Regions from separate parts of the Paenibacillus sp. FSL R5-192 genome, predicted to be linked through region 1. Evidence: riboswitches for the same ligand, from Rfam matches in the RefSeq annotation. Region 1 holds a riboswitch; each other region holds the start of a gene.

Region 1 (7,877 bases):
TGTGCAGGCGGGTTGGGGCAGGGCATCTACCTGTTGCACATATATGGAGACACCCAGATGCCTTTGTAGCGGGTCTGCGTGACCGCAGGTTGCCACAGGCTGTAGAAGCGATGGAACAGATTAGAAGCCAAGGGACAGCGGTCTGTGTTCGGCCTTCCGGTGGAGCGGCAGTACCCTTGAACCCAGGGGTAGTTAATGTGTCGCTGATTCTGCCTAATCCCGGACATGCCATCAATATTCATGATGATTTCCGGGAGATGGCTTCGATTATTGCCGAGTCGCTAACGCCGTGGTCGAATCAGGCGCAGACAGGTGAGGTTCAGGGTGCTTTTTGCCCGGGAGATTATGATGTCAGTGTAGGTGGATTGAAATTCTGTGGTATTGCCCAGCGCAGGCAGGCAAAGGCGTATATCATTACGGCTTTTATCATCGTGGACGGTCAGGGTGATCAATTGGCAGCAGATGTGCGACAATTCTATCAGCATGCAGCAGGCGGGGCGAGTGAAGGATATCCCGATGTTCAGCCTGGCACGATGGCAAGTCTGAAAGAATTGGCAGGTGTACCTTCAGCTGCGGCATATACTGCGGCTTTGGTTCGAACACTGCGCGATCGCTATCCGCAGGCGGAGACCAGCAGGGTGCTTAGCGTTGGCTCTGAAGAAGTACGCCTGACAGCTGAGCAGATGAAGCTGCGTTACGATTAACACTTTTTACTAGGGCTTGGAATTGGTTAATAGAGATGATATGATGTGATTTCGGAAGGAGAGTGTTAGGATGGACACATTGAGATATACGTATTTATATGAGGTTGTATCAACAGGCGAAAAATCCGAGTTCAGCCAAATGGCAACAAGCAAGGAAGAGGCTGCTGCACTGATCGTTGCACGTATAGCCGATCTGGAGTTTACAGATGAGTCTGATATCAAGCTGGGCGATCTGATCTCCATTAGCAAACAGGTTGGCGACAACTATGTGGCGTGCGAGGGCTGTGCTTCTTAAGTGAACATTTAGAAATAGGAAGTCTCTCAAAATACAAGCAAGTCTCTTTTTACCGGAGGCTTGCTTTTTTGTATACACCAAAAGAGATATCGTTCAGTCATTCGGCTGGAGATATCTCTTTTTTCTCTAAACCATCTAACCCCAAGCTTAATAAGGCGGCCACAACAACTTGCGTGCCGTTTCGTAACGCTCGGCCACAGCGGGCCAGTAGACAACGTTCCACCAATCCTCGATATACTTTTTGCGTTCATTCTGATGTTTCAGATAGTAGGCATGTTCCCACACATCCAGTGGCAGGAGTGGTACGATATCGGACTGGGACAGGTTCTGGTGTTTTTCCGCCTGTAAAATCTCCAAACGATGTGCTCTCGGGCTCCAGACAAGCATCGCCCAGCCACTGCCTTCCACCTTGTTCGCGGCTTCTGTGAATTGATTCTTAAACGCTTCATAACTTCCGAAATCTCGTTTGATCTGTTCTGCCAGCATACCGGAAGGTTTGCCACCGCCAGCAGGGTTCATAATTGTCCAGAATATCGTATGCAGGTAGTGGCCTGCCCCGTTGAAGGCAAGTTCACGTTCCCAATGTTTGATGAGTTCAAAGTTATTCTTTTTTCGCGATTCCGCCAGCTTTTTCTCTGCTACATTTAGTCCATCCACATAAGATTGATGGTGTTTGTCATGATGGATACGCATCGTCAGCTCATCAATATGTGGCTCCAGCGCATTGTACGCATAGGGGAGAGGAGGCAGTGTGTGTCCTCCAATGGGAACCGGCTTTTCTTTTACAGGAGGTGCTGTAGAGCTGGGTGTGGCTTGTGTTGTTCCGGTAGAAGGCGTTTGAATGGTTGCGGATTGGATCTGAGCTGAAGCCGCAGGTGCATTTATATTTCCCTCTGGAGAAGTTGGAGCTTCTGAAGCTTGGCGATGGACGCTTCCTGACTCTGACGTATGCAACGCATTTTCCAGAAAAAGTGATGGCTCCGAATCCGTTTCACGCAAGATGCCCGGTTGGCCAAGCGTATCCAAAACGCCCAGAAAATACTCCGATTCGCGGATAAAATGCAGAATGAGTACTTTGGCAAGCGGAACAGCTTGCACAGCAGCACTTTGCTCCAGAAGAACATACAGCTGTTTGATGAACTCCCTCGATTGCTTACGAGCTGCCGCCACAAGTTGATCGATACAACGAACCATGTAGGGAGCAGGTGGATGGGTTGCGGGCAATAGTTGTTTTAAAAGCTGATTGGCTACTCGCTCACTGTTTGCAAAGGTAACCTCCCATTCCTCCAGTAGCTTGACGTATGGGGGCTCCAGATCAGGAACCAGGGCACGAATGACGAGTGTATGTTCTTTCTCCTGTTCTTTCCAGAAACGGATTTCCTCCAATGTCCGCAGAGGCAGCAGGTGACCATATCCATACCAGTTCATCTTTGTTGAACCTCCTTCAGATGAAATACATTGCATGCAGACCGTCTGTTCATGCGTCCCAAGAGTATATTCCGCGAGCTTGTTGTCCTATGAGTGCAAAAAAAAGAGCCCCTGAGGGCTCTGGAATCAACGAAAAGTTCGGTGATTGAAATTTGGTTATTCTCCATTATTCGTGTTTTGCACATCGTCACTGCTTGTTTTCGTTACATGACTCAGGAAAGTTGAGACACGGCGCAGATATTCCTTTGGATGCTCCCGGAAGATCAACTCATGATGCGCATCCTGGACAATCCATACATCGGAGTACGGATTGGTCTGGTTGGCGGCGAGTTGCTCCGCAATTGGATAAGGCGCCTTCTCGTCCTCTGTACCATGGATGAAGAAAATCGGGAACGGATAATCTTCCTTTTTCACTTCCTGGTATGGAATCTGTTGTAATCCGGTACCATTCAGAACAGGGAACAACAGTTTCATGATCTCCAGTGTAGGCTGACGTGGCAAATCGATCTGGTTGTGAATGTTGTGGTACAGCGTATCTGGCTCCAGCAGGAACGCACTGTCCAGAATCATTGCATCCACTTCCTTCGTAATCAGTCCGGTTTGTAACGCTGTACCGGCACCCATCGAGAAACCCCAGACAACCAGTTCCTGCGCACCACGTTGCTTGGCGAACTGGATCGCACCGAGCAATTGCTGTGACTCAGCTTTGCCACCTGTGGCTACAGCTTTGTTCACTTGAGAAGCGAAGCCGTAATCGAACATCACCACGTTGAACCCAAGTTGATGGGCATAGTGTGCCAGGTCATACATGGGTACCCATGTTTCTTCACGATTAGCACCATAGCCGTGACTGAAAATAATCGTTTTGCTTGCAGCATTGTCAGCAGGTATATACCATCCCTGCATCGTGCGGCTGCCATCTGCTGCCGGGAACGTGATGTCTTCATACTTCATGTTCTTGGCTTGCATCGGATTGGAGAAGACAGGCGCTACCGTTGGATTGGATAATACCCATGCGATATAACCATGCAGTGCGATAAAACAAAACAGTAGAAAAAATACAACGGAGAGCAGCAACGCTACGATAATATGTTTGAACCGAATCAGCCTCGGTGATAGGGAAGAGGGCAGATCGGACACTTTTGTTTGCAGCGGGGCTTCGCTCTGGGATGATTGATACATGAATGCCCCTCCTTTGAAGTTCAGTTGAAGATAACAACGAAATGTAAAGAGAATTGCATCGATTTTCAGAGCCTGCTTCAGAGCGATATCTTAATGTAATATATCTTTATCGTATGTTCCAATATAGTCAAAGTCAATTGATTGAGGGCATTTGTTACGCAATTGTTATATAGTTCTTAAGATATATGGGTAACATTACCTTAGTGTGTAAATTACAGGGGATTAAGTCTTATAAAAAGGAAAAATTTACACGTTGGCCTATTTTGAATTTGGCTCTTTTTGGTTTACAGATGAGACCGTTTCTCATATAATTTATGTAACCAAGTTTCATGTGATGAAACATGAGGAGGGCATTATGCCATGGAAGATCGCAAGTTAACCGTCCGGGCTGTGGAACGGGCGCTGGATATATTATTATGTTTTACCACACGCAGTGATCTGGGACTCACCGAAATTGCCAGCCAGATTGGCCTGCACAAAAGTACAGTGCATCGTTTGATGGCTACGCTGGAGGATCGAGGGTTCGTGATCCGCGATGCAGCAACAGAGAAGTACCGACTTGGCATCCGAATCTGGGAGCTGTCAGCTCACATGTCCCGCAGTGATGATCCCGCTATTCTGCTGCTGCCTGCGATGGAGCGACTGAGAGATCGATTGGGGGAGACCGTGAGTCTGTACCTGCGTGATGGGAGTGAAAGGATACGGATTCAAGCTGTGCAAAGTGATCAGGCGATCCGCCGAGTCGCTCCAGTGGGTGTTAGACTCCCGCTGTCTGTGGGCGCTTCCAGCAAAGTCCTGATGGCGTTTGCCACGGACGAGGATCGTGAAGAACTGATGAACGGGCCGGAATGGCCGGTGTTTATTGATCCCGCGGTGTATTTGGCGCAGATGGGAGATATCCGGGATAACGGATATGCGACGAGTTATGAGGAACGTGAGCCGGGAGCTGCCGCGGTATCTGTACCGATTATGGATCGCAGAGGCAATATTGCAGCTGCGCTCTCGGTCTCAGGACCTGTCAGTCGACTCTCGCAGGAGACATTGCATGAATACGCACCTGTGTTGAAGGATGCTGCTACGCAAATGGGGCTCATGTTATCCTGATGTTGATGTAAGTTTTTTCTCCAATAGAGTTTGATGATTTGGAATATAAAGGTTGTTTTTATGTTCCGGTTGCGCTACTCTGTAATGGACGGCCCAACGGGGCCAGCTTCATTGAATATGAACGGCGGCTTATGTAAGCCGCAACTTATTAACGTTACTGGGGGAGTCCGAATTGTCCGGACTGAGACGGAATCGCATGAGATTCCGGACCCTTTGCACCTGATCTGGATCATACCAGCGTAGGGAAGTAATCGGCGATATGACCACAACCACCACATGATGTGACCCTTGTAGGGCTCCGTTAAGGAGCTGCATGAAGGTGCATTATTGGTGATGGACATAAAAGTCGGTTCCTTCGGGGACCGGCTTTTTTATATACAGGGAACGGGCGATATAGCGCGGATTTTATGGGCTTCTTTTTCGATAACCTGCGGAAGTGGGCTTGGATGAGGAGGGAAGTCTTATAGATCGATGATCTGTGGCAGCCTCCGTCTGTTGTTAACTGTACATGAAAAGTGTCTCCCCTGGTCTGGTGTAGGATCGCTCTTTCTTCTCTGCATTGCGCATGATTTGGGACAGGTACGTAAGCGAGCTAATGATGAAACCAACCAAACAAGCGACGAACACTGAGGAGGAGACAAGTGAACATGAGTACAGGAAATCAAACGGGACAACAAGCGATGGAACAGGAACATAACGGTCAGCAGGTGGAAAAGGAAACAGGGGCGGCCGGACGGGTTCAGCCCTTTCCGGGCAGCCGCAAAGTCTACATTCAGGGCTCACGGCCGGACATTGCTGTACCGGAGCGTGAGATAGCCCTTCATGACACGAATACTCCCCAAGGGGTGGAGCATAACGAACCGCTGCGTGTCTACGATACGAGCGGCCCCATGACCGATCCTGCATTCCATGCGGATATCCGTGCAGGTCTGCCATCCCTGCGCACACGTTGGATCACAGAGCGCGGCGATGTCGAAACTTACCAAGGCCGTACAGTTAAACCGGAGGATAACGGACTAAAGCCTGGAGGGAAGAGAGCTGGCGCTGAAGAGTACCCCGGATTACGAGGCAAACCGTTGCGGGCACAGCCAGAACGCTGCGTGACTCAGATGCACTACGCGAGACAGGGAGTCATTACGGCTGAGATGGAATTCGCCGCCATTCGTGAAGGCGTGGAGCCGGAATTTGTGAGACAGGAGCTGGCGAGTGGACGGGCCATTCTGCCATCCAACATCAATCACCCGGAGAGTGAGCCGATGTTGATCGGTCGTCATTTTCACGTGAAGATCAATGCCAACATAGGTAACTCTGCTGTATCTTCTTCCATTGAGGAAGAGGTGGAGAAGATGACCTGGGCGGTACGATGGGGATCGGATACGGTGATGGATCTGTCCACAGGCAAAAACATTCATACCACCCGGGAATGGATTATCCGCAATTCACCTGTGCCGATTGGTACGGTGCCGCTGTATCAGGCGCTGGAGAAGGTGAATGGCGAAGCGGAAGCGCTGACCTGGGAGTTGTACCGTGACACACTCATTGAGCAGGCAGAGCAGGGCGTGGACTACTTTACGATTCATGCAGGTGTACTGCTGCGTTATATCCCCATGACCGCCAAGCGAATGACAGGTATTGTGTCTCGGGGTGGTTCCATTATGGCAGCATGGTGCCTTGCGCATCATCAGGAGAATTTTTTATACACCCATTTTGAAGAAATCTGCGAGATTATGAAAAGGTATGATGTGGCGTTCTCACTGGGAGATGGACTTCGTCCAGGCAGTATCTACGATGCGAATGACGAAGCTCAGATGGCGGAACTGGCCACGCTTGGGGAACTGACGCAGATCGCATGGAAGCATGATGTGCAGGTGATGATCGAAGGCCCGGGTCATGTGCCGATGCATAAGATCAAGGAGAATGTGGACTTGCAGATGGAGATCTGTAAAGAAGCACCGTTCTACACACTTGGGCCGCTAACGACCGACATTGCGCCAGGATATGATCACATCACATCCGCCATTGGGGCAGCCATGATTGGCTGGTTCGGCACGTCCATGCTCTGTTATGTTACGCCAAAAGAACATTTGGGCCTGCCCAACAAGGATGATGTGCGGGAAGGGGTCATCGCCTACAAGATCGCAGCTCATGCCGCCGATCTGGCGAAAGGCCATCCGCGTGCTCAACGCCGCGATGACGCATTGTCCAAGGCACGCTTCGAGTTCCGTTGGCGGGACCAGTTCAACCTGTCACTGGACCCGGAACGGGCATTATCCTACCATGACGAGACGCTGCCAGCAGAAGGGGCCAAGGAAGCTCATTTCTGCTCCATGTGCGGACCAAAGTTCTGTAGCATGCGCATCACGCAGGACATTCGTGCCTTTGCCGCAGACAAGGGGTTGTCCGAGAATGAGGCTGTAGCTGCCGGGATGCAGGAAAAGGCCGAGGAATATCGGACACGGTCCTAGGCGCCGGTACAGCGCAAGCTGGGCAGTCTGACATCGTTTGAAGGTGAGAATACTGCTATCATGTCGTCTTCTTCATCTTATTGATCAGCTTCCTGATACTTTTTATCAGCATTATGGTTGATTGTCTAGCAGATGTTTAATAAAATGAATGTAAGTAAACACCAATAAGAGTAGCCAGGCCAATGGCTACTCCTGCACAGCATTTGCGGTGGGTATTCCTCCGAGTGCAGCAAGTTCAGATGAAGTGACCCGTCAGGCCGTCAACCTGTGGCGGGTCACTTCTTTTTACGATCGATGTATGTCAGGAGCGCAATAATTAACATCGCGAACACGATTACGTCGTTAAAAGAGAAGTTCATAGGATCACCTCCCACTGGAGGCAAGCCTATTTCCCACCACAAATTGGCTGTACAAAGTGATTATACCATTTGAAATGCTCTTGTTCGAGAGCATTTTTATTTTGCAAAAGGAGTCGATATAGTAGTTTTCACATCTTTTTAGTGATTGTAATATTTCACTCCAAATCCGCTACTACTGTCGAGCCAGGCCCAAATTCTTCTCCAAATACGTTGCAAGCAATGCCAGAGGGCTATGGATTGGAATACCGCGATCTATTGTAACCTGTGCAGCAGCGGGAGCCATAGACAGTTGGGCCGCCACTACCGCTTTACCCGGGTACTGCTCAGCAATCTGCTGTAA
Region 2 (7,877 bases), on a different contig from region 1:
ATGAAGGACAAGTGGTTTGTTATGCTTTTTGGCAAGTTGGATGAAACGTTCAAGCAGTTCAATGTACCCGCTCTGATCGAAGCGTTGCCCTGCCTGCTCCGCTTCCTGACGATTGTAATAGGGAAGGCCAACTTCTCCGATGGCTGTGGCTTGTCCCATATGCTTCTCGATCCATTGGAAGAATAGGTCCATTTCTGCAACGGACGGCAGTTCCTGTTCCGGATGGAAACCGAAGGCCGGATAGATGTTACGTGGATGTTGTTTTGCAAGCTCCAGATTGGCCTGGGCAGAAGCGAGATTCATAGACACGGCGATGACTGCCTCGACTTGCTGAGACGGGAAAGATAGCAGCATTTCGCGTTGTTTGTCAGGGGTATACTGATCGAAGTGAATATGAGCATCAATTAATGGTGCAAAAGCTTGAGAATGCATGAGGGAATTCCTCCTTGTGTTCAGTTATATTCTAACTATGTTACGCAGAATTTCTTAAGGCGGATCACCTATTAAAGGAAAATAATAACTTAAAAACCCGCGCTATTATGATAGGCGGGCTTTCTGCTGTTCTTCTCGCATCCACTGAGCAATCTGCCGTTTACGCTCCAGAAAAGCGGATTCCTCCGTAATTTCTTCTCGTCTTGGGCGATCAAAAGGAACATGTACCTCGTGCAACACTGTTGCAGGTCGGTTGGATAATACATAGACCCGATCCGCAAGCAGCAATGCTTCTTCGATATTATGGGTGATGAACAGCACCGAGCGGCGGTTCTGTTCCCAGATATCGAGCAACCAGCGCTGCATGTCGCTACGTGTCAGTGCATCCAGCGCGCTGAAAGGTTCGTCCAGCAGCATGAGTTCCTGCGGACTGAGCAGGGCGCGCAGAAATGCAGCACGCTGCTGCATTCCGCCCGACAGCATATGAGGGTATGCCTGCTCGAACCCGGCAAGACCCACGCTGCTTAACCACTTACGAGCTTCTGCAAGTGCTTCGGTCCGAGGGGGAGCGCTTGAAGCCACTTCTCCAGCAAGCAGTACATTGTCTTCAATGGTACGCCAAGGGAAAAGGGCGGGCTGTTGCGGCATATAACTAATCTTGCCACGCTGTCCCGTTACATTTTGACCGTTCATAAGCACTTGGCCTTCCTGTGGCTTTAGCAGACCGCCGATGATATGGAACAGGGTACTTTTACCGCAGCCAGAAGGCCCGACGATAGCGACAAACTCGCCTTGCTCCACAGTCAGGGACAGTCCGTTCAGAACCGAAAGCCTACTCCGTCGTTCGCGGAATGATGCATGAACATTAACAACGTCCAGTGCAGGTGGAACCGGAGCAGGAGTCGTAATGGCAGGTTGATCAGGCGTAGCCGGGTGATGTTTTTCACCATGCTTTGGCTCCAATACACTTGTTCCTCGTTCAGGCTGGACTTGTTGGTCCAGTTGCCGATTCATATGATCATCACTTCCTAATATACAGATTACATCTTTACTATCGCTTCTGTGGCCGCCAGCCCACAAGCAGCTTCTCCAGTAGGGCAATGAGCAAGAAGAGCAACAAGCTGAGCGCGACAATAATCATGATTGCCACGAATAGGCGATCCGTGCGATAGGCTGACTTTTGCAACATCATATAATAACCAATACCCTTGTCTGCACCAATCCATTCGGCAATGATGGCACCCATCACGCTATAGGTAGCGGCGATTTTGACACCGGAGAACACGGATGGCAGAGCATGAGGAAGCTCCAGCTTCCAGAAAATCTGATGACGTTTCGCACCAGCCATGCGCATATAGTTCATCATCGCCGCGTCAGTACGGGTCAAGCCATCCATCGCCGCCACTGCAACAGGGAAGAAGCAGACGAGGATGATCGTAATCAGCTTGGGCAACAGCCCGAATCCAAACCAGATTAACAGGAGCGGCGCGAGCGCGATGGTTGGGATATTTTGACTAAGAATAAGTAAAGGGTACAGGGCTGACTTGAGAAAAGGGACCAAATGCAGCACCATCGCTATCAGTAATCCGACCGCTGTGCCAGCCGCGAATCCAATCAGCGTTAACTGAATGGTTGCGGAAGCGTGCATGCCAAGCCGCTCGGCCTGGGTTGCGGCTTCGCGGGCGATGTCGGACGGTGCAGGCAGCATCCATTTCTCAATATGGAAGAGGGAGACGGCTCCCTGCCATATCGCTATAAAGAGAATAACCGCCACAATGGGCGGCCATACACTCTTGAAATAGGCATGCATTAGCGATACTTCTCCGTCAGGGTATCCATGCTGAAGCCAGTAGGGCTATGGGCGATTTTGATCTGGGAGATGATGCTTGGGCTGCCAGCCTCCACAAGTACCTCGTGCATTTTACGTACAACTTCCAGCAGTTCCTCCAGTTCACCTTCCATCGTTGTGTCGAGCGCATTCACCTGATACTTCAAGCCAGATTGCTGAATAACTTCAATGGCTCGATCAACGTAAGGATAAGAGTTCTCGCCATTTGGCGTTTTCGGGATAACCTGAATACTAAGTAGTGTGCTTGCCATGAGAGATCACGGCTCCTTTCGTGATATATAAAATGAACTAATGACTGTTACACTTGCCACTTCGATGACAGAATAACCTTCCAATCGCTGTTATCCCCAGATTTTTTTGATTCCCTTTCTCTAAAGGGAAAATCCGGTGATAAAGGCGACCGCTTCGCTTTTTCACGTTATTTCTGTCCTCTCCGTCCTCGTGTAAAATTTAAGTTCGTTTTATATGAGAAATTTTATTGGGGTAAGAACTCGTTCGTATATGCCTTGCTCACATCGATCTGTTCATCCAGCAGTTTTTTGCTAAACATCCAGTCGGTGTAGTTCTGCCACACTTCCTGCTTTTGCTCACCCCAGCGTGGGGCGTCATCTGTGTACTTTGGACTAAGCCATTTCTGGCTTGCCAGTACCAAGTCTTTATCCAGATCCGGTACGGCCTTGATCAGAATGTTGGCTGCGTCTTCGGGATGATCAATTGCGTATTGATATCCTTCTGAAGTGGCTTTCAGGAATGCTTTCACCAACTCAGGGTCGTTTTGGATCGTCTGCTCGTTTGTTACTAGTACAGGCGTGTAGTAATCCAATGCATCTGAATAATCCTTCACATATAACATGTCGATCGGTTCCCCGCGCAGTTCGGCTTCAATACCCGTCCAAGCGTAGAAAATCCATGCAAAATCAATGTCTCGTTTCACTGCGGTGAAAAAGTCGGCGTCACCCATGTTAATGTTTTTCACTTTGGATACATCGGCTCCGTCGCCTTCCATAATGGATTGCATCACGGCTTCTTCGACTGGGGAACCCCAACCGCCATAGGTTTTACCTTCAAAATCTTTCGGTGACTTGATATTCCGATCCGCCGGAGCAGCGAAACCAGATGTATTATGCTGAATAACTGCTGCGATGGAGACCAATGGAACACCCTGTGTGCGGGCTTGAGTTACACTCTCCTGATAACTTACGCCAAAAGGCACTTCATTGGAGGCAACCATTGTATCTGCGCCACCGGCACCTGGTTGTACAATCTCCACGTTCAAGCCTTCGGCTTTATAAAAACCTTGATCTACAGCTGCATACAGGCCTGTATGATTCGTATTTGGTGTCCAGTCGAGCACCACTTTAATATCTTTCAGGGCGGCAGTGTCACCTTCGTTGCTGCTTTCCGTATTTGTGTTGCCGTTCTGCCCAGCTGGGGCAGCTTCTTTGCCACCACATGCGGCTACAGTCACCATAAGCACGCACAAGAGCAACAATCCCATCGTTTTACGCCATTTCATCTGTGGTCTCTCCTTCGGTATGTCCGGCCGATTGGCACGGGGTACTCCTTGGCTTCATATCCAATCATCTTGCATAAATCGACAGATTTATACCAGTTGAGATCCGGATGACGTTATTTTTGAACAAGTAAAACGTCCATCGATGTCATTCAAGGAAGCCAGACTGCGCTTAGCGGCAGTTTTTCTTGCAATATCAGGAAGGTGATGCTTCCAAACTTATACTTTCTGATAGTAACAAAAAAAGCGCCCCGTATTCCGGGACGCGTGCAGGCGTTAGAGAGGTGGCGTTCAGCCATAGGGCTGTGCCATTTCGATATACTCCGATTCCTACGCTGGCATGATCCAGATCAGGTCTAAGGGTTAGTATCTTGGTGGGATACACTCTCAGCCGGCCAATTCCGACTCCCCTGGGAAACTATGAAGTTACGGGCATTACTAGGTGTAATTATAGGCCAGCGGGTGGAACGTGTCCAGTCATGAACTGGATAGGGACACGTATAAGTTATCAAACAGGCCGTTATACATATGTATAACAGCCTGTTTGGATGTGTTATTTTCAATAATTATCGTGGGGAATCATATAAGGCAATCTGACTGAGTGCAAAAGCATCGGATTTGGGGTCATAACCTACCTGTTTCTGAGTGTTTTCCAGATTTAATCGTTTAAACCGATTATTCGAGATCCCATGCAGTATGGTGAAGGGTTCCAGATCGGTAGTTGTAATTGCTTTGAACATCAAATCACACAAGTCAGCCGGACTAATATACGCGCTCATATCCCTTGCCTCCAGCACGGGTCCGTCCGGTTGAAAATCATCATATGCACCTATACGTATTGCTACACTTTGTAAACCTTCGGTATACGCAAAATAGGAAGCGAGCGATTCTCCAAAACATTTGCTAACCCCGTACAAATTCCGTGGACGTGTTGGCATGTCCGGATAGACTTGAGCATCAATGGGATACCCCTCAATCGTCTGTGCACTGCTTGCAAGAATGACTCTTCGTACACCTTGGTCTTTAGCTGCACGGAATACATTAAATGTACCTTTGATATTGATGTCCAACAACGATTCATAAAATCCGGCATTCGGGGAAGGATCTCCAGCCAGATGTACAACCACATCCATGCCTTCGCAAGCACGCTGACAGGCTTCGGGGTCTGTCACATCCAGTGTCATGATCTCATGGCTGGTCCCTTGATACGTATGCAGTCTGTCGATATTTAAATCCGTTAGTCGCAGGCGAAATGCTTCTGACAAGTGTTGGGACAAGTCACGTCCAATTTTTCCGGCTGCGCCAGTAATTAAAATGTTCATGAAATCAGCTCCAATTCTTAGCGCTGGAAGAACTCAATCCATTCCTTTTCAGGTCCATGGATGAAGAAATAGCGGTAACCGTTAGGCAATGTGATAATCTCTCCGTCGATAAATTCGGCTTCGGTGGATTGAATGCGTTTGTACTCAGAATCAAGATCATCCACGTGGATCGCAAAATGGTGCACCGTACCTTCAGAAGGTAGCTTGTCGCTGTATCCTTGAATTAACTCAATCTCAGTCTCATTACTTCCATTGAAGCCAAGGAAGGCAAGCTGAATGACGCCGTTGGTATGGGTCACCCGGTCTTTCAATTCAAGACCAACGATCTCCGTGTAGAAACGCAGCGTGGTCTCCAGATCACGAACGGCAATGCCGACGTGGTCAATGCGCTTTTGAAAACTCACAATCAAAAACCTCCTTATGTAGTGAATGTTTCTACCATTTTAAGGGATATCATAGAGCTGTACTACATGGTTGTCAAATCCAATTTTAAATTGGAAAAATCATAACTTTTCACAGAATGTTCACTTATGTGAAGGGTTTCCTCATCTCTATAATTACGAAGGTAAACAGAGAGGATGAGAGAATTGCCAACCAGCAAGAAGGAACAAATTATTTTCGGATTAATGATGTGTATAGGAATGGTCTTGGTCATGATGTTCTTCAATCTATGGCACAGTGGGTTACTCGGCAAGATGTCCCCGCTTGAAATACTGCTTCAATTCATATTATGTTTTGTCATCGCGTTTCTGGTGGAGTCTTTCATTGTTGGCCCTGTGGCGAGAAAGATTGCATTCTCTTTGCCCTTTGACAAGTCCTACAAGATTCTGGGTGTGCTCGTCATTTCATTTTTCATGGTGATTGGCATGGTTCTGATCATGTCCATGTATGGAATGATCTCGGCATATCTCGCTGATCAATTAAGTGGGTCATCCGTACTCCGTACGTATCTCCATACCATTGCTCGTAACTTCAGCCTTGCGCTTCCATATCAGTTGATCGTTCTGGGACCACTCGTCCGATATGTATTCGGTAAGTTCATCAAGGATAACGGGCCCGTAATGCCTGTCGTTAATAAAAGTGTGTGATTTGGTTGACCATAAGTATTTCCTGGGCAATCTTGTGCAAATGAATAGATATTATTCTCACCTTTAATGAAAGGTGATGAGAGAGGCAAAGATAGGGCACTGCCGCCATATTACAGCGCTAACGAATCGAGGACACCTTATTAGGCAAGTTCCTAAGGGAATGAAAACCTAACGAATCTCAGCGGTGTTATTATGCAAAAAACCTCCAACGAGACATTTAATTGAAGCTAATTATCTATAATAACGTCTCTAGGATTCGTTAGATTTCAAACATGCGGAAATGGAGGGGGATAGCGTGTGCTAGGTTCGTTAGAACAGAGTAACGCTACAAAAAAATGTCCACCGTCAGGCCATGGCGGTGGACATTTCAATTTCTTTAATAGGTATTTCTAATCCTCAGGACTGGATCAACACAGAACTGTTAAGTCGCAGAATTGGCTATATGTTTGTTCTGCCATTGAAACGTGATTACGCTAATGACAAGCAGGCCAACTGCAAAGATCGCAAGCATCCATGCAGACTGATTAACCGCCAGATGATCAAGACTCCATCCCGTAGTCAAAGGCAGAATGGCACCGCCAACCCCACCTGAGGCAATCAAAATGCTAGGTGTGGATTCTTCTGTTCCGGGCAACAGTTTACTGGCGAAGACAAGGGCAATGGAGAATATCCCTGACATCGCAAGTCCAAGCAGTAAGATGATGAGAAATGCAGACCAGATTTGGTTTGTAAATGGAAATATCATTAACAAGAGAACAGATGCAAGACAACTGTACAGGACATATACGCGGTATTGGAATTTCTCTGCGATATAACCGGCGAAGAGCCGTCCCACGGACATGGCAATCCAGAAACAGGTGACACTAAGGGCTGCTCCGGCTTCCTTCATGTTCATTTTCTCAATCAGGATCGCCGGCATGAAGTTCGCAAGACTCATCTCTGTGCCAACATAGAGGAAGAAGAACAGGACGAATAATACCAGAAGAGTCCTGTTACGGCCACGATAGGTTGGACTGGATGTACTTGCAGATGCGGGATGCATCTCATCCGATGTCCCAGCACTGTGGGCATGTACTGAACCTTTATTTGAACTCTGTCGCTCTAGAAACTTATCGAGTTCACCGAATGATCCCTTCGCCCAGAATATAAAGGTCAGCGCTGCGCAGATGGCAACAACGAGAAATGACAGGCGCCAGTATCCAGCAGCAATCAGACCGCTGGCAATGAGCGGCATGACCATCGCTCCGATCCCGAATAACACTTCCAGTCGACTCATGGCAACGGCTGTATTGTCTTTGATTGCAGCGATGATAATGGTGCCAATAACAGCTTCAACCATTCCGAATCCAAAGCCGGCAGCGGGTGCAATGACGAACATCCAGCCCCATGGTGGCAGCAGCATGTAGGATAATTCTGCAATACAGAGTAGTGCTGTGGCGATTAACAGGCCTCCCCGTTTACCAAAGCGTCTGTTCAGCCAAGGGGATAACAATACACCACCGAGGAATCCGGCAAATTGAGCAAAGATCAGCGTTCCGCCTTGGCTATAATCTTTGCCGTAATGTTCAAGTGCAACCGGTAGAATGGAACCGAGCACAACGTGGGCAAGTCCAATCAGGAAATAGGACAGACATCCGATCCAAAGTAATTTTTTCATAAAGAACTCCTTCTAC
Region 3 (7,877 bases), on a different contig from region 1:
ACCCTTGGCTAACTCTGCGGTGATGGCAGCGGAGTATGTACAGCCTGTTCCGTGTGTATGACGTGTTACCACACGCACATTCTCCAGATAATGAAAAGACTGCCCATCGTAGAGCACATCCACGATCATGCCACTTCCTTCATCATGACCACCTTTGACCAAAGCATACGTTGAGCCCATCTGTACAATCTGTCTTGCGGCTTCTTCCCGCTGATTCAGATTCGTGATGGACATTCCAGTAAGCAGTTCCGCTTCCGGTATATTAGGTGTTGTGATCAGGGCATGGGGCAACAGATCCGTAACCAACGCCTTTACAGCTTCCTGCTGGAGAAGGGGGGCGCCACCTTTGGCTACCATCACAGGGTCGATGACCAGATTTGACCAACGGTATTGCTGCCATTTCTCAGCCACTAGACGAATAATCTCGGCACTATATAACATGCCGGTCTTCGTTGCGGTTGGTTGAAAGTCTTCGCCGGTCGAGTCCAATTGCTGGGCAATGCCATCGTAAGGGATGGGAAAAACGCCCTGCACACCAGTTGTATTTTGGGCAGCAATAGCGGTGATAACGGTCATGCCGTATACACCAAGTTCTTGGAATGTTTTCAGATCGGCCTGAATGCCTGCGCCGCCCCCGTTATCGGAGCCTGCAATGGTTAGCGCTTGAGCAATACTCATACTGCACCTCCACGGATCTGACGGATCTGTGCGCGTTCTGCCAAGAGGTCTGGTGTTACTTGTGCCAGTTGATTCAACAATTCAATCTGGAAGCTGCCCGGCCCCTGATGAGCTGTCCGCTCTGCCGCCAGTTCAGCTGCTACACCATAAAACGCTAGCGCTTCAACAACACTGCCTAGAAGATCGGCTCCTGATTCCGCTATGGCTGTAAAAGCACCAATCACTGAACTGAGCAGACAGCCAGCACCTGTGACCTGAGTGAGCAGGGCATGACCATTACTCGTGAGAAATGTGGATTGTCCATCAGTAATAATATCTTCTTTTCCGGTAATGACCACGACACAGCCAAGTTTATGCGCTGCCCGCTCCGCAATGCCGATTCGGTCGCCCTCACCTGATCCTGCGTCCACACCTTTAATACTCCAACTCTCACCGATGACATTAGCGACCTCTGCCACATTGCCGCGCAGTACTGTGAGACGAAGTTCACGAATGAGCATCTGCACGGTTTCCGTGCGATAGGTGGTTGCGCCAGCTCCAACCGGATCAAGCACCACAGGCACGTGATGCGCATTAGCCGATTGGCCTGCCAGACGGATTGCCTGAACGACTTTGTCATCGAGTGTACCGATGTTGAGTACCACGGCTCCTGACATCTTGGCGACATCAGCGACCTCTTCATGAGCATAGGCCATAAAAGGGGACGCACCGAGTGCAAGCAGACCATTGGCTGTGAAGGGAGCCACGACAAGGTTAGTGATATTGTGTACCAGCGGATTTTGCGTACGAACACGTTCCAGATAAGACATATAATTTCCTCCTTGTTTTGAAGTAACCCGATCGGCGGAAGTCCGATATCTGGAGTCACTCAACAGAATAATAGGATATGAGTTGCCTTGTTGAGTTGGGGCGCAGAGTCTAACAACAGCCAGATGCATTAATGCGGGAAAAGCAGAAACGTAAAATCTGAATCAATTTCATAACTCACTAAAATGGATTTTTGGAACTGGATATAGACAAATTGAATCATTCTGATCGATATCTAGCGAAACAATAAAAAACGAAACGATACAAAATACAGAAAGTGAACAGAGTGAATTTCTCCAAACTCAGGCAAGAGATAGTGTGATGGATGTTAGCATCCAACCGGTGTCTTGAAGTCTAGGCTGGTCGATACCCAACTGATTTGGGCATGATCGGGCACGACTGGTCAGACGATGTTTCTAAAGAACACAGGACGTCTTATTTGGCTGTCAGGTCCTCCTTTTGAAATGTAAGGAACATCAGACACGTTATTCCCAGAATCGCCTGACCAAAACGCTGCAAACAGCTATTTATTCTGATATAACATGTTTCAGGTTCTTTAGATTTCTGCAACCGCTCCAAATCCCTGAATAGGACGCCTCAGATTCGTTAGCGGTCGTAGCATGCTCTGTTTCGATCAAGTTAAGGAGCGTTTCAGCTCCCAGTAGGCTTGAAGATAAGCGCTAATTACATTACCAAATACATATCAACAAGCCACCCAAACGCATATCAATCTGCCCAGATGCACATCAAGCCAGTCAAACGCATATCAATCTACCCAATTGCACATCAAGCCACTTAGGATTGTTATAAATAAATTCTGATACTCCGATGCTTGCTTCAGGCCAATTCCATTTCGCAAAACTTCATGCATTGGATCCTACGTTTTGTTAACTTTGCTTTTAATCCCCTTGCTTTCATTCCCTTTATGTTCAATCACTTTTCCTTCATTCGCGTTGCTCTCCTTTATTTACTCTCCTTGCAGAGTAATAAAAGCATCCTCGGCTTTCACCGATTCAGGAATCAAATCCTGTTCAACGAGCCATGTACGTACATTTTCCCACGATTCCATTTCCTGCCGACCAAATGGTTGGCCTTCTTCATTCATGAGTGGTAGCAGAATTGCCAGGCTTTTGGTTTCGATCTCCGGGTCAAGCGGTGATGTTTCATTCTCATGAGCGAGCAGAATACTCAAGGCTTCTTCTGGATGCTCAGTCACATATTTCTGTCCTTCCTGGACCGCTTTGACGAACCGGGTAAGTTGGTCTTTTTTTGCTTCAATGCCAGCTTCACTTGCAGTCAGGACCAATTCATAATAATCAGGCACACCATAATCGACGGGGTTAATCGATTTCATGGCATGTCCTTCTTTCTCCAAAATCAATTGTTCATGGTTAATAAAACCACCCATAATCGCATCCGCTTGTCCGGAAGCCAGCGAAGGAATCAGATCGAACCCAACGTCGACCAGATTTATGTTGTCGGGATTGCCGCCATCCTTACTGATCATCGTGCGTACCATCGCTTCGTACAGAGGAATGGAGGAATAACCAACAGTCTTTTCTTCAAGATCTTTGGGTGAACTTACGTTGCCATTCGCTTCGGTCAACAGATGCACAAGCGGGTGCCGAACAACAGCAGCAATGGAACGTACAGGAATGTTCTCGCCACGCGCGAGCAAGATTTGGGGCTGGTAACTTAGGGCCAGATCAATTTTTCCGGCAGCAACAAGTTTGAGCGAATCATTGGTATCCGCAGGCATCTGAATATCGAGATCCAGACCTTGGTCTGCAAAGTATCCTTTTTCCTGAGCCACATAGATGAAGGAGTGTACTGCATTCGGGTACCAGTCGAGCATGATAGACAGTTTATCTTTGGTGTCTGATGCAGGTTCGGTTGCAGACGGATCTGTTTGCTGTGTATTGGTTGCCGAATCTGTTGTTGGCGTATTTTGGCTATTGTCTGTGGTGCTGCATCCGCTAACGATCAGCAAAAGGCTAATGAGTATGATGGGAAGCAGGGAGTATATACCTTTGTTATTCATAAATGAAGTTCCTCATTTCATCGTTTTGATTTGTAGAAAATGGGCAACAGCATGTTAACGATAATGTGACAATGAACTGATTGAAGATGTTGCTGAAATTGTGCATAAGATATGTTTTGTTTTGAAGATTGTAACTACTGTATTTACATCTAATTTCTGTCTAAGTATTATCCAACCTTTCTTTTGCCTCCATGACGATGACGCCGTATGTTAAACCGTTTCTCCAGCCAGGTAATCAGTACAAACAAAACGATCCCAAGCAGGGATAACAGCAAAATGGCGGCAAACATCGCATCCGTGTTCATGTTGCTGGACATACGACGGCTGAAGTACCCTAGACCTTTGCTACCACCGAGCCATTCGCCAATCGTTGCCCCAACCACGCAGTACACCACAGACATCTTTAGCCCCGAGAAAAAAGAGGGAAGTGCCAGCGGAACCTGGAGTTTGCAAAAAATATCCCACTTGCTGGCGCCCATGGTGAGCAACAGTTCACGCTGCTCTGGATCGCCTTGGCGGAGTCCATCGTAGGTACTGACCACAATGGGGAAGAATGCGATTAAAAATACCACGGCGACTTTGCTCCACAACGTGTAACCAAACCACAGGATAAATACGGGGGACAAGGCAATCAACGGTATGGTCTGACTGATCACGATGAAGGGATACAATGCCTTTTCAATCGATCGGTTCATATGCATGCCTGTTGCCAGCGTAATTCCAGTCACTATGGACAAGACAAAACCAACAACAACCTCCATAAAGGTAGCAGGCAGATGGATGGTCAACAGCAGACGGCGATGCTTAACCAGTGAGCTTACGATGGCCGTGGGTGCAGGAATGATGAAGGAGGGCACCCATCCCATACGCACAATCACTTCCCAGATCGCCAGTAATAAGAACATGAGCATAATGAACAGACCATATTGGGAAAACGACCTCGAGAGCCACTTTGAACACCACGTCCAGACGCTAACCTCAGCTCTATCGTGCATGCAATTGTTCCTCCAGTTGTTGCCTCATCTGCACGAGAGCCGGTTCGTAGATCATGTCCGAATGCCTTGGGCGTGGTAAAGGAACCGTCATCTCCTGCAACTGCTGACCTTGCCCTCCTGGAGTTAACAGAATGATACGGTCACTTAACAGCAGGGCTTCTTCGATGTCATGTGTAATGAACATCACGGTTTGGCCAAAGCTCTCCCACAGCTCCAGCAACCAGCGATGCATTTCTCGTTTGGTTAATGCGTCGAGTGCACCGAAGGGTTCATCCAGCAACATGAGCTGCCCGCCTGTAAGCAAGGTACGAAGCAATGCCACCCGCTGCCGCATGCCGCCGGACAATTCATCTGGATAGGCCTGTTCATAACCCGACAGGCCGAACCTTGCCAATCCAGCTAGGATGTTGGCACGTAACTTGTCCTTGTCCTGTCGGCCTGGTGCCAACTCGGAAGGAAGCATGCAGTTCTCCATGACGGTACGCCAGGATAACAGCAGATCTTTCTGCGGCATATAGGCGACTCGTCCGAGCCGTTGTCCGTGCGGTACATCAGCAATATCGATGGTGCCGACGGTTGGCTCATGCAAGCCTGCGAGTAGCTTGAAGAGCGTGCTTTTACCTGACCCGCTGGAGCCAATGAGCGAGACAAATTCTCCTTGTTGGACCTTAAGCGACACATTGGCGAGCACGGGTGAATCCTTTTTTTCAGGAAAAGCGAAGCTAACGTTCTCAATGGTTACATGGTTGTTCATCTGATCCTCACCCCCTTGATGTCAGACTGCTGGAATAACAACGGCATCCTATACTCTGCAAAAGGAACAAAAAAGACCCACCCATTTCCGGAGAAATGAGTGGGTCTGTAAGTTAAATCCGCAATTTATCTTCACATACATGAAAAAAATCCGCTTACTAAAAGGCCGCTCCACTTCCCTCCGCTGGTATGATCCAGATCAGGTTCAAAGGGTCCGAATAATCATATTCGTCTCAGCCGCAAGGCTCCCCTAGTGCAAAAGTTCAAGATATGCAGTTGTCTGTTCAGCATATATCACTCGAACATGAACTGTAAAGAGGCAGCATGATGGAATTCTTGAGATGAACTTGGAGTCAGACCCGAACAACTGAACAATTTACCTGGGCTCCCTAACCCGATATAATAGGGGTGGCGCATATTGGCCGGATCACAAAATGCAGGTGGGATTGTTCTCCCTCCTAGGCAGAATGGGGACCCGAGTTGAAAACGTTCAAAAAAGTATATATTGAGATCACGAGTATCTGCAATCTGGCATGCAGCTTCTGTCCGCAGACACAGCGTGCCAAAGGATTCATTGACCCTGAAGTCTTCAACAATATACTGGATCAAGTTAAACCACACACCAATCATATTTATCTACATGTCAAAGGCGAACCCTTGTTGCATCCCAAAATAGATTTGTTGCTCGATTCCGCACATGAGAAGGGACTCAAGGTGAACATTACAACGAATGGTACACTGCTGCCCAAGACTCAGCATAAATTGCTTGGCAAACCGGCGCTGCGGCAGATGAATTTCTCCCTGCACAGTTTCGATGGGCATGAAGGTTCAACAGACCGTGACGGATACCTGCGTCATATTTTGTCCTTTGTACACGAGGCCGTTAAGCACAATGTCATCATCTCATTTCGGTTGTGGAATCTGACACAGGATAACTTCACAAATGCTCAGATGAATCGAAATCGGGAGACCCTTGAAGTATTGGAACGTGAGTTCAATCTGGATTTCCGCATTGAGGAAAAAGTAGTTCCAGGCAGCGGGGTCAAAATTGCCCCGAATGTATACCTGAATCAGGACCATGAGTTCCAGTGGCCGAGTCTGGATGCACCTGAAGATGACGGCAAAGGCTTCTGCCATGCACTTCGCGGTCAGGCAGCTGTGCTTGTAGATGGAACGGTGGTTCCATGCTGTCTCGATGGCGAGGGTGTGATTAACCTGGGTAATGTGCACGAGAAGTCATTCTCGGAGATTATTGAGGGTGAGCGAGCGAACAATCTGGTATATGGCTTCTCCAAACGCGAAGCTGTAGAAGAGTTGTGTAGAAAGTGCGGTTATCGTCAGAGATTTGGAGCCTGATATTTTATATCAGCAAGCCAGAAGACATTCAAGATCACACATTTGGAGACAAATGTAGTGGTCTTTCTTTGTTATTGGGGATTAAGTGAGGGGTACATACGTTACAAATGAGCATACCAGAGGTTGATATCAGCATATTGCTTGAGAGACCTAGCATGCAAAAAATGCCGATATGACAGGGATTGTACGATGTCATGATATATCTGATCTAATGATTATTCTAGTTACCTTCCTTATTTGGTAGGATTAGGTTGTTGGTCGGACAGAGGTGCACCTCTGGCGAACTTCCAGTACAAGCCCAGGCTGTACATTACCAAAAAACGAGAGAATAAGGGAGGAATAAAGTTATGAAAAAAATGTTGACGTTGTTACTGTCCGCTGGTTTGGTTGCTTCTATATTTGGTGCAGTTCCGGCTGCGGCTGCGCCTACGGTTGTAAATTCAACTATTATTGTTCCAAAGGGCACGACCTATGATGGTCAAGGCAAAACATTTGTAGCTAATCCTTCCACACTTGGCGACGGATCTCAAGCAGAAAATCAGAAGCCAGTCTTCCGTCTGGAGGCAGGGGCCACGCTCAAAAACGTAAACATTGGATCACCAGCTGCTGATGGTGTTCACTGTTATGGCAACTGTAATATATCGAATGTGGTCTGGCAGGACGTGGGCGAGGATGCACTGACATTGAAGTCTGCCGGAACGGTTAACATTACCGGTGGGGCAGCGTATAAGGCTTATGATAAAGTGTTCCAGATGAATGCAGCTGGAACAATTAACATCAAAAATTTCCGTGCAGATGATATTGGCAAACTGGTTCGCCAAAATGGTGGAACTTCCTTTGCAGTTAACATGACGCTGGATAACTCCAACATTTCCAATGTAAAAGATTCGATTATGCGTACAGACAGCAGCACATCACAAGGGAAAATTACGAATACCCGTTATTCCAAAGTACCAACGTTGTTCAAGGGGTTTGCTTCAGGGAAAACGAGCCAGTCTGGGAACACGCAATATTAGACAGAAGATTGAATCGCTGGAGTTGGTAAAAGTTTAAGCTCTGCTTGTAATTTGAAGTTAAAATATAACGCCAAAAAGAGCGTTCCAAGGTCATTGTTACAATGACTTTGTGGGACGCTCTTTGTAATGCAGATGTCATAGTATAGTTCTGCTGAGCAATGTTTTATAGAGGATGCTCAAATTATTGCTCTCCCGGAACTTCAACGATGACTTTGCCTTTCTCGGGGACAA
Region 4 (7,877 bases), on a different contig from region 1:
GAATAGATGGAATAATGTAATGGGACAAATTAAAGCAAACGGTGAATTGGAGACTAATAAAGTCAGCTTACCCTCACCTAAGGCGAAGGCGCAGGCATCCGGCCGATCCGTTTGTAGAAACTGGGGAAAGACCGTATGGTTATGATCTTCAATAAAAGCTGCAAGCTGTGCGGAGTCTAAAAACTGATCGAAATCCACACTTTCAATTTTCTCTCTTGCAAGGGAAACAAATTCCGGATTAATTATTCCGTCTATGTACATTAACACAACTTTTGTTTTACTCAGTGATCCTATAGTGAAGCTTTCCGTTTTTAATGTCGTTATAGGCAAACGTCTGCGCAACATTGTAATGTTATTATCGATTTGTTCGCTGAAGCTATCTTTCGCTCCATATATAACCGTTTCCGTTTGGGAAGGTTCAATTGCCCGGCCAAGAGGATTTTCCAACTGTATGCCTAGCCATTGATCGTTGACTGAATCGTATAGAAGAATATATCCTTGCATTATTTTTTGCCCAGCATCTTCGATCGATATAACTTCTGAAACATCAGAATTGATTATGCATGAAGGAAGCGAATTTCCGCCTGATTGATGAAGTGGCTGAATAATCGCCTCGTTTAAACGCTCTTGATCTATTAATGTTTTTATAAATAAAAGATGGACTGAAGCACTCGTACCTATTTTGTGCTCAATGATTTCGGCATCTTCCATATGGTTTAATATCTGTTTTAAATCATCAAGCCATGTAGACTTTTGATGATTTTTCATTTGAGGCTCGTGTTTTTCAACCATGGTCGTCTCCTTTATCAAAGTAATAAAATGGTGATAAGGTTAATATCTTGTCCTGTAATCGAAAAATCATACGACCGGCAATTTGTAGTTTAACAGCAATATCGGGAACAACATGCTACCAGATTAATCTTAATCGAATGAGTGTATTATGGTACCCTACCCTTTGTATCTGTCTCCGGCTTTCCTCTTGGGCGACAAAAAACAAAAAGACAGGCATCAACTGATACCTGTCCCTATCTTAAGTTCATTAGAATTACTATATTGCCCTTAGATAAAGGGCCTACGGTCCCGCAAAATGAACTGAATAATCTGCTATTAAAATCTGCTTTGAAAAGTGGGATGTATCAAAAGGTAGGAGCAGGTAATTCATCAATGTTCATGCGTAGTAGACTATAGGGTTTTTGTCGCAGGTCTTTTCCGTAATGAAATCTGGCCTGCCTATGTAATTGGTTCACAATTACATATAAGTATTGATCCGGACCAATAGAAAAAGTATCCGGCCATAAAATTCGGGGATCATGGGCGATGGTTTCCATGATTCCATTTGGCAATATCTTTCGAATACTATCGTTTTCGTAATCTCCAGCATAAACGTTTCCTTTAGCGTCTGTGATCATCCCATCAGATGCACCCTTCTCTCCCCAATACTGCACAAGATCACTTAACTTAAAATCCGGTATCGTTCTGTCTCTTAACGATTCTGTTGAGATAGAGAATAACTGGCGACTGGTTAATGGACAATAGAATAACATTTTTCCATCAGGGGAAATCGCTATACCATCAGAGGCCAATCGAAACGGAGATGTCGAACCATCCGCGTTTCGATTCATCAAAATTTTACCTTCCACTTTCGGCACAAAATACGGATCGGGTGAGGTCGAGCTTGCTCCATGCAACCGTCTATACGCATTTCCGTTTTCTAAATTTACGACGATAATAGCGCCTGGACCATTGGAAGAAGAATCCGTTATATATGCGTAACCTGCTTTTCCTACACGAAAGTCAAATCGGACATCATTTAGATACGTTGTCGGCAAGACTACATCATCTGCAAATGTATATACTTTTCTAATTGTATTTGTTTCTAAATCTACCGCGACTAATTTTGCCCCTCCTTTAATAGGCTCTGAAAAATTTGGTGCAGCCGTGTCCAGTACCCACAGGGTTCCCCTTCCATCTGCAACAACACTCTGGACACTAATGAAGGACATAACGATATTCAATGGGTTGATCAAATTCGTTTCTTCATTAGGATAAGGTTGCATCTGACCATCAACAATTTCCGCTACCGTAAATCTAACGTCATCTCCCCATTTTGGAAAGCAAATAAAGGTACGCCCGGTTTCGGATACACTAACGCCTGTAGGCATAGCCCCGTAAAAGGAATGAACGAGTTCTAACTTACCAAAATATTCTTCCATAGGTAACATAGGCTGTATGATGTCCTCCTCAACATAGTTGAATAGATATTACCTATAATTATGTTCAAGACTTTTTCTAATGCCTGGCCCTTAATCATTCTTTTTTAACCTCGATTTTGAAATTGTCCGATACATTTAAAAATACAAAAAAACTTCGGCGTAAGCCGAAGCATGTTGACGTTAACTATATGTGCTCTAGGAAAAATGCTTCTTCCGATCGTCAACGCAAAACTTTACCAAGCTTATCAGTACCAAAACCGTTTTATTGTTGGTCCGGTAAACCTAATGCATTGGCTGAAGTTATCGCTTGATCTAAAAATTCCTCTGCTCGGGTCAATTGCTGCCTGGCAATCTCCAACGCTTGTGAATTTGTTGCCGCATTAGATTCACTTAACGAGCTTATTGCCTGATTTAAAGCCGTCTGCACCTTAGAAACCGCGTTAGATGCATGCTGCTCCAGCGTATTACTACCACTCGAGTTAAGTGCATCTTCTGCTGGTTTTCTTGCGTTTTCGGTTGCTAGATCAATTTTGTTTTTATTGGGCACCGTGACTCCTCCTTCCATGAGTAAGATCATTCATTTAAACAGAAATAAGTATGGGATTGAGATTTTGTATATATCCCTGCGACTGTATGGGAATATTCGGATCTTACCTCTCCGGTGATCCATATTAGTATAAGATCCGATGCATTGGAAAATCTAATCTTGATGAAAAAGGAGGGGATCATTTCTGAATGGCTAATCCAACGCTAGCGCCGCACGAATCGATGGAACTGCATGAAGCGTTAAACTTCAAAACGCTCTGCATCGCTAAGTCGAAACTTATGCAAGGCCTGGTCTTTGACCAAGAGCTAAAAGCATTAATGCAGAAAGACGTAATTCAATCCATACAACAGATTGCTGAGCTGCAAGCAATCTACGCAAGAGCTCCTTTTCAAGCACCCGTTCCGAATAATCCGACACCTATAACACATTAAGGGGAACTCAGATGAATACCGATTATTTAGATCCGATTAATTCATTGAATATGCCGGAAATGGCAGATATGACTTTTGCCATGGATTTCCTTCTTCGTGCCAAGGAGGGTGTACGTAATTTGTCCATCGCCCTGACGGAAACGGCTTCACCGGATGTAAGAGCCCTGTTGCATACTCATCTGAAGCAGGGAATTTCAATGCACCAAGAAATTTCGGAGCTCATGATTCGCAAAAAATGGTTTCATCCTTATGAGCTGAACGAACAGTACCAACTCGATCAGCTTTCGGCGAAAAATACGGTGATGATCGGGCAGATGAATCTGTTCCCGGGTGATACGTCACGTAAAGGGATGTTTGATCGGACCCCAGATGAACATATTGGAGGACATAAAGCATGAAGGCGGTAACGTATCAAGGGGTTAAAAATGTCGTGGTCAAAGAGGTGCCGGATGCGAAGATTGTGAAACCGGACGATATGATCGTAAAGATCACCAGTACCGCGATTTGCGGTTCTGACCTTCATCTTATTCACGGGATGATCCCTAACCTTCAGGAAAACTATGTCATCGGACATGAGCCGATGGGGATCGTAGAAGAAGTGGGCCCTGGCGTGACCAAGGTAAAAAAAGGCGACCGCGTAATCATCCCGTTTAACATCGCATGCGGAGAATGCTTTTTTTGCAAAAATCAGCTGGAAAGCCAATGTGACAATTCCAACGAACACGGGGATATGGGCGCATATTTCGGCTACTCCGGAACGACCGGCGGATATCCCGGCGGGCAAGCGGAGTATTTACGGGTCCCATTTGCTAATTTTACCCACTTTAAGATCCCTGAAAACTGCGAACAACCGGACGAAAAGCTAAGCTTGATCGCCGATGCCATGACGACGGCATTCTGGAGCGTAGATAACGCCGGCGTTAAAAATGGAGATACGGTCATTGTGCTCGGCTGCGGCCCGGTCGGACTCCTAGCCCAGAAGTTCTGCTGGCTGAAAGGAGCTAAGCGGGTCATAGCCGTCGACTATGTCGATTACCGCTTAAAGCATGCGAAGCGAACAAACAATGTGGAAATAGTAAACTTCGAACAGGATAAGAATATTGGGAACACTCTCAAGGAAATGACCAAAGGCGGCGCCGATGTTGTCATTGATGCGGTAGGAATGGACGGCAAGATGAGCGATCTTGAATTTCTAGCCAGCGGTATGAAACTGCAAGGCGGCACCATGAGCGCATTTATCATTGCATCTCAGGCTGTTCGCAAAGGTGGCACCATTCAAGTCACTGGGGTATACGGCGGACGTTATAACGGATTCCCGCTCGGTGATATCATGCAGCGAAACGTGAATATCCGTTCCGGACAAGCTCCGGTCATTCACTACATGCCATACATGTACGAGTTGGTTACGTCTGGCAAAGTGGACCCTGGCGACATTGTTACGCACGTCATTCCGCTCAGCGAGGCCAAACGGGGCTATGAAGTGTTCGATACAAAAACGGACGATTGCATTAAAGTCATCTTAAAGCCTTAAATATGAATAGATACATGGGAGGACAATCTGAATGGATTCCACATACGCTTTGCATGAGATTCTCGAGGTACATGAAATAGCTGCGTTCAAGACGGTTTGTATGACTAAATCCAAGACCATGCAAGCTCTGGTAACCGACCCGGAGCTCAAGCAAATTTTGCAACAAGATGCGATCTTATCACAACAGCAGCTTCAGGAGCTCGGTGGAGTGCTGTCTAAAGCGACTGTATAGGAGATAAAAAAATGAACCCAATATTAGAACACATGACTGGTCTTAATACGCTGACCGATGACGTGATCGCAATGGATTTTTTGATGAACGCCAAGAGCGGTGTCAGAAACTACGCCATGGCTGTGACCGAATGTGCCACCCCCGAAATCAAACAAATTTTGATGAAACAGCTCGATGAAGCCATAGATTCTCATGAAAAGATATCAAATTACATGGTGCAGCATGGTTTATACCACCCTTACCATATTGCAGAGCAAATTCAGCTCGATCTGAAAAACATTCAGACTGCTATGAACATTCCGTCCTGACACCCTTTTTGATTTTAGCCAGAGACTTCAGAGAACAAAATGTCCCTGTGTCAAGAATTTCAACAATGAAAAAAGGCGGATACTATCCGCCCTTTTTTTGGCATCGTCACGAAACACGCTTATTGCAAGCGTTCCTTTACGTATTCTACTTATTTCTATCCTGAGACTGTTTATGGCCGCTGCTCTCTACTTTAATTGACTACAGTGAACTTAAGGCTCCAGCTTCCATGACATTTCCCAAAAATCAAGCTCAAAGCGACTGCACATCACGAAAATATCCTCCATCCGTTGGTACGTTCCCTCGCTACAGCCTTCTAATAGCTTATCAGTTAACGTCACTAGGGATTGATTGTTGCTGTTGTATTCAGAGGAAGCATATCCTGTGATCCACTCTCCGTAAAAAGGATGCTCAGCTGCACCTGGCTTTTGGGCAAGGACTTGACCAATCTCTGCATAGCTCCATGAGCAGGCCAGAATGGATACAAGTACTTCTGCTATGCCACCCGCATGGGAAACAGAGAGCATATAGTTAGTATAGGCTGCATTTTTCAGGACAGGTTTTACCTGGAAAACATGATCCTCTGTAATTCCTAATCGCTCCATATAAGAACGATGAATTTTCATTTCACCATTCAGGATGTTATCTACGTTTTCACTAAAAAACTGCATCAATTTGGGGTCGTGCGACTTGACAATACCTAGTGCAAATACGCGGGCATAATCGAACAGGTACAAGTAGTCTTGCAGCAAATAATAACGAAATTGTTCAACCGTTAAGGAACCATCTCCGATTCCTTTAACAAAGGGATGCTCAAGACATTCCTTCCACACAGGCTGTGCTGCCTGATATAGTCTCTCTGAAATAGTCAACATGTGTTCCTCCAATTCATAATGTACGTATTTAAAAACAAAAAAACGAAACATCCTATGGATGTTTCGCAGACAAATACACTAAAACAAGGGGGTTCGCATGAGCTACCCAAGTACAGTGTTTCATCGTTGCATCCCTACGTTGGCATTATCCAAATCAGGTAAGGTCGGTTTAACACCCTCTCAGCCGGTTAAGGCTCCCTCGCAAACGGTTGTATGTAGTTGATTACTTTCCTATTCCCATAAAAGATAAAATAACATCCATTTAGTATATCAAGGGCTGTTAAATATAGTCAAGGAAGATTGTATCGCCCCTCATCACCTTTGGTGACGTATGTAAACGATGAAAACCATCACAACAATGGTTGAGTTTCAGCCACTGTTATGATGGTTTCTATTCTTGCAACTACTGCCGATGGTTTAATGCCCGAGTTTGTTCTTTCCGACAAAAGTGAGTATTCCGTACTGGGAAGTATTTCTCCAGCTCTCATTGGTCGTATCATTCCACTTGGCTACGCTCTGCTTACCTCCGCCCTGGTTGTCGTTAATTTGGAGCTCGAAACCGAGAACATTTCCTGCTTTGGGCGTCAATGATTGTAAATGAATTCTGGCTTCTACGAGATATCCTTTATTTGTTTTCTTCACAGCACTTACAAGGCGTCCAGGTGAGGCACCCCCTGCAAAGGTTCCCACATTGTCTGCACTGATTCTGAACTGGGCATCATCATATTGAAAATACGGTGTGCGCTGGTGATTCTCGTCCAGGAAAATCTCAACCGAATCCTGATCCCATGGGTTGATACTATCTGTAATGATGTTTGGATCAGTGACGTCGATCAGCAGGTATAGATACTCACCTGACCACATTGCGCGAGCCACTGCCTCTGCACCTTCGCTCTGGTTCAACCGTTTTACTTCAAATGGTGCAGCCTTATTCCATGATGTGTCTTTCTTCCCATCAATCTGAACAATCCCTTGCACAGCTTGTGCAGATTTGGGCATAGGGGCGAGTTGAATCACGCCGTATTTGCTTGTATCCTGTTCCTGAGATTGTGTTCGATCATTCCAGTACAGTGGATTATAAGGTTGTGTCCCACTTGAACCGCCATCAGTCACACGGATATCCAATCCGGCTTCATATTCTGATCCGACTTGGATACCACCCCACGGAATGGACAATTCAACCTGATATCCGGCTTTTGTCTCGCGTACACGATATGAACGCTGCTCCACACCCTCAGCTTTGCCCGACCGCTTAATGATTACGTGTCGGTCATCTGCTTCATATGAAGTGGTCTTGCCATTATTGAGATCAACAAAGATATCTACTCTGTCATTCACATCTGCCTTTGCATCCTGTACATCCACGAGGATATACAGGTTACTATGATCCCATAAAGTGCGGAAACTGGCTGATCCCGAAGAGTCACCCTTCAGTGGAGTAGACACCGCTTTGTTCCAGAGCGGATCTTGTGTCTGTTTTTTGATATCCGGTTTACCCGAAAGTGAGACGGCTCTCTGCGTCAACACAGGCAAACTGGATTCATCCACGAGTCCCCAGTATGCCTTTTTGGCCTTCAGGGCTGAATCAAACAGCATAGCCTGGTTGTTGTAAGACTTCTCATCTTGGAGTCCCCATAAGGTAACTGAAGAAATGTGGTCTTTGTGTTTTTTGTACAAATCCAACAGTTCCTTATATCGATACGCCTGCTTTACTGCAACTTCATCGGACATCTCTTCACCAA

Evidence for each region. Region 1 has a riboswitch for thiamine pyrophosphate ahead of thiC (phosphomethylpyrimidine synthase ThiC). Riboswitches for the same ligand answer to the same signal wherever they lie in the genome.
Region 2: it holds a riboswitch for thiamine pyrophosphate, as region 1 does, so the genes downstream of both, C161_RS23490 (ABC transporter substrate-binding protein) here and thiC (phosphomethylpyrimidine synthase ThiC) in region 1, are expected to answer to the same signal.
Region 3: it holds a riboswitch for thiamine pyrophosphate, as region 1 does, so the genes downstream of both, C161_RS21690 (ABC transporter ATP-binding protein) here and thiC (phosphomethylpyrimidine synthase ThiC) in region 1, are expected to answer to the same signal.
Region 4: it holds a riboswitch for thiamine pyrophosphate, as region 1 does, so the genes downstream of both, tenA (thiaminase II) here and thiC (phosphomethylpyrimidine synthase ThiC) in region 1, are expected to answer to the same signal.

The regions. Positions count from the first base shown of each region.
Region 1 covers NZ_ASPR01000005.1:57,544-65,420, reverse strand. The annotation lists gene C161_RS03305 (lipoate--protein ligase family protein) at 1-704, shown strand, start outside; gene C161_RS03300 (hypothetical protein) at 775-999, shown strand; gene C161_RS03295 (Fe-Mn family superoxide dismutase) at 1,147-2,427, opposite strand; gene C161_RS03290 (alpha/beta hydrolase) at 2,584-3,609, opposite strand; gene C161_RS03285 (IclR family transcriptional regulator) at 3,970-4,713, shown strand; TPP riboswitch at 4,863-4,976, shown strand; gene thiC (phosphomethylpyrimidine synthase ThiC) at 5,394-7,178, shown strand; gene C161_RS03275 (hypothetical protein) at 7,710-7,877, opposite strand, start outside.
Region 2 covers NZ_ASPR01000047.1:153,666-161,542, forward strand. The annotation lists gene C161_RS23470 (TatD family hydrolase) at 1-432, opposite strand, end outside; gene C161_RS23475 (ABC transporter ATP-binding protein) at 538-1,446, opposite strand; gene C161_RS23480 (ABC transporter permease) at 1,484-2,242, opposite strand; gene C161_RS23485 (thiamine-binding protein) at 2,242-2,532, opposite strand; gene C161_RS23490 (ABC transporter substrate-binding protein) at 2,757-3,797, opposite strand; TPP riboswitch at 4,104-4,216, opposite strand; gene C161_RS23495 (NAD-dependent epimerase/dehydratase family protein) at 4,361-5,116, opposite strand; gene C161_RS23500 (VOC family protein) at 5,134-5,520, opposite strand; gene C161_RS23505 (hypothetical protein) at 5,695-6,204, shown strand; gene C161_RS23510 (MFS transporter) at 6,626-7,861, opposite strand.
Region 3 covers NZ_ASPR01000043.1:344,786-352,662, reverse strand. The annotation lists gene thiD (bifunctional hydroxymethylpyrimidine kinase/phosphomethylpyrimidine kinase) at 1-678, opposite strand, end outside; gene thiM (hydroxyethylthiazole kinase) at 675-1,487, opposite strand; gene C161_RS21700 (ABC transporter substrate-binding protein) at 2,453-3,526, opposite strand; gene C161_RS21695 (ABC transporter permease) at 3,694-4,521, opposite strand; gene C161_RS21690 (ABC transporter ATP-binding protein) at 4,511-5,275, opposite strand; TPP riboswitch at 5,434-5,536, opposite strand; gene C161_RS21685 (radical SAM/SPASM domain-containing protein) at 5,755-6,630, shown strand; gene C161_RS21680 (pectate lyase) at 6,978-7,646, shown strand; gene C161_RS21675 (copper amine oxidase N-terminal domain-containing protein) at 7,828-7,877, opposite strand, start outside.
Region 4 covers NZ_ASPR01000015.1:283,504-291,380, reverse strand. The annotation lists gene C161_RS16125 (spore germination protein) at 1-792, opposite strand, end outside; gene C161_RS16120 (L-dopachrome tautomerase-related protein) at 1,137-2,222, opposite strand; gene C161_RS16115 (hypothetical protein) at 2,476-2,760, opposite strand; gene C161_RS16110 (hypothetical protein) at 2,949-3,191, shown strand; gene C161_RS16105 (spore coat protein) at 3,203-3,589, shown strand; gene C161_RS16100 (zinc-dependent alcohol dehydrogenase) at 3,586-4,722, shown strand; gene C161_RS16095 (hypothetical protein) at 4,754-4,954, shown strand; gene C161_RS16090 (spore coat protein) at 4,966-5,262, shown strand; gene tenA (thiaminase II) at 5,473-6,135, opposite strand; TPP riboswitch at 6,249-6,346, opposite strand; gene C161_RS16080 (endo-1,4-beta-xylanase) at 6,553-7,877, opposite strand, start outside.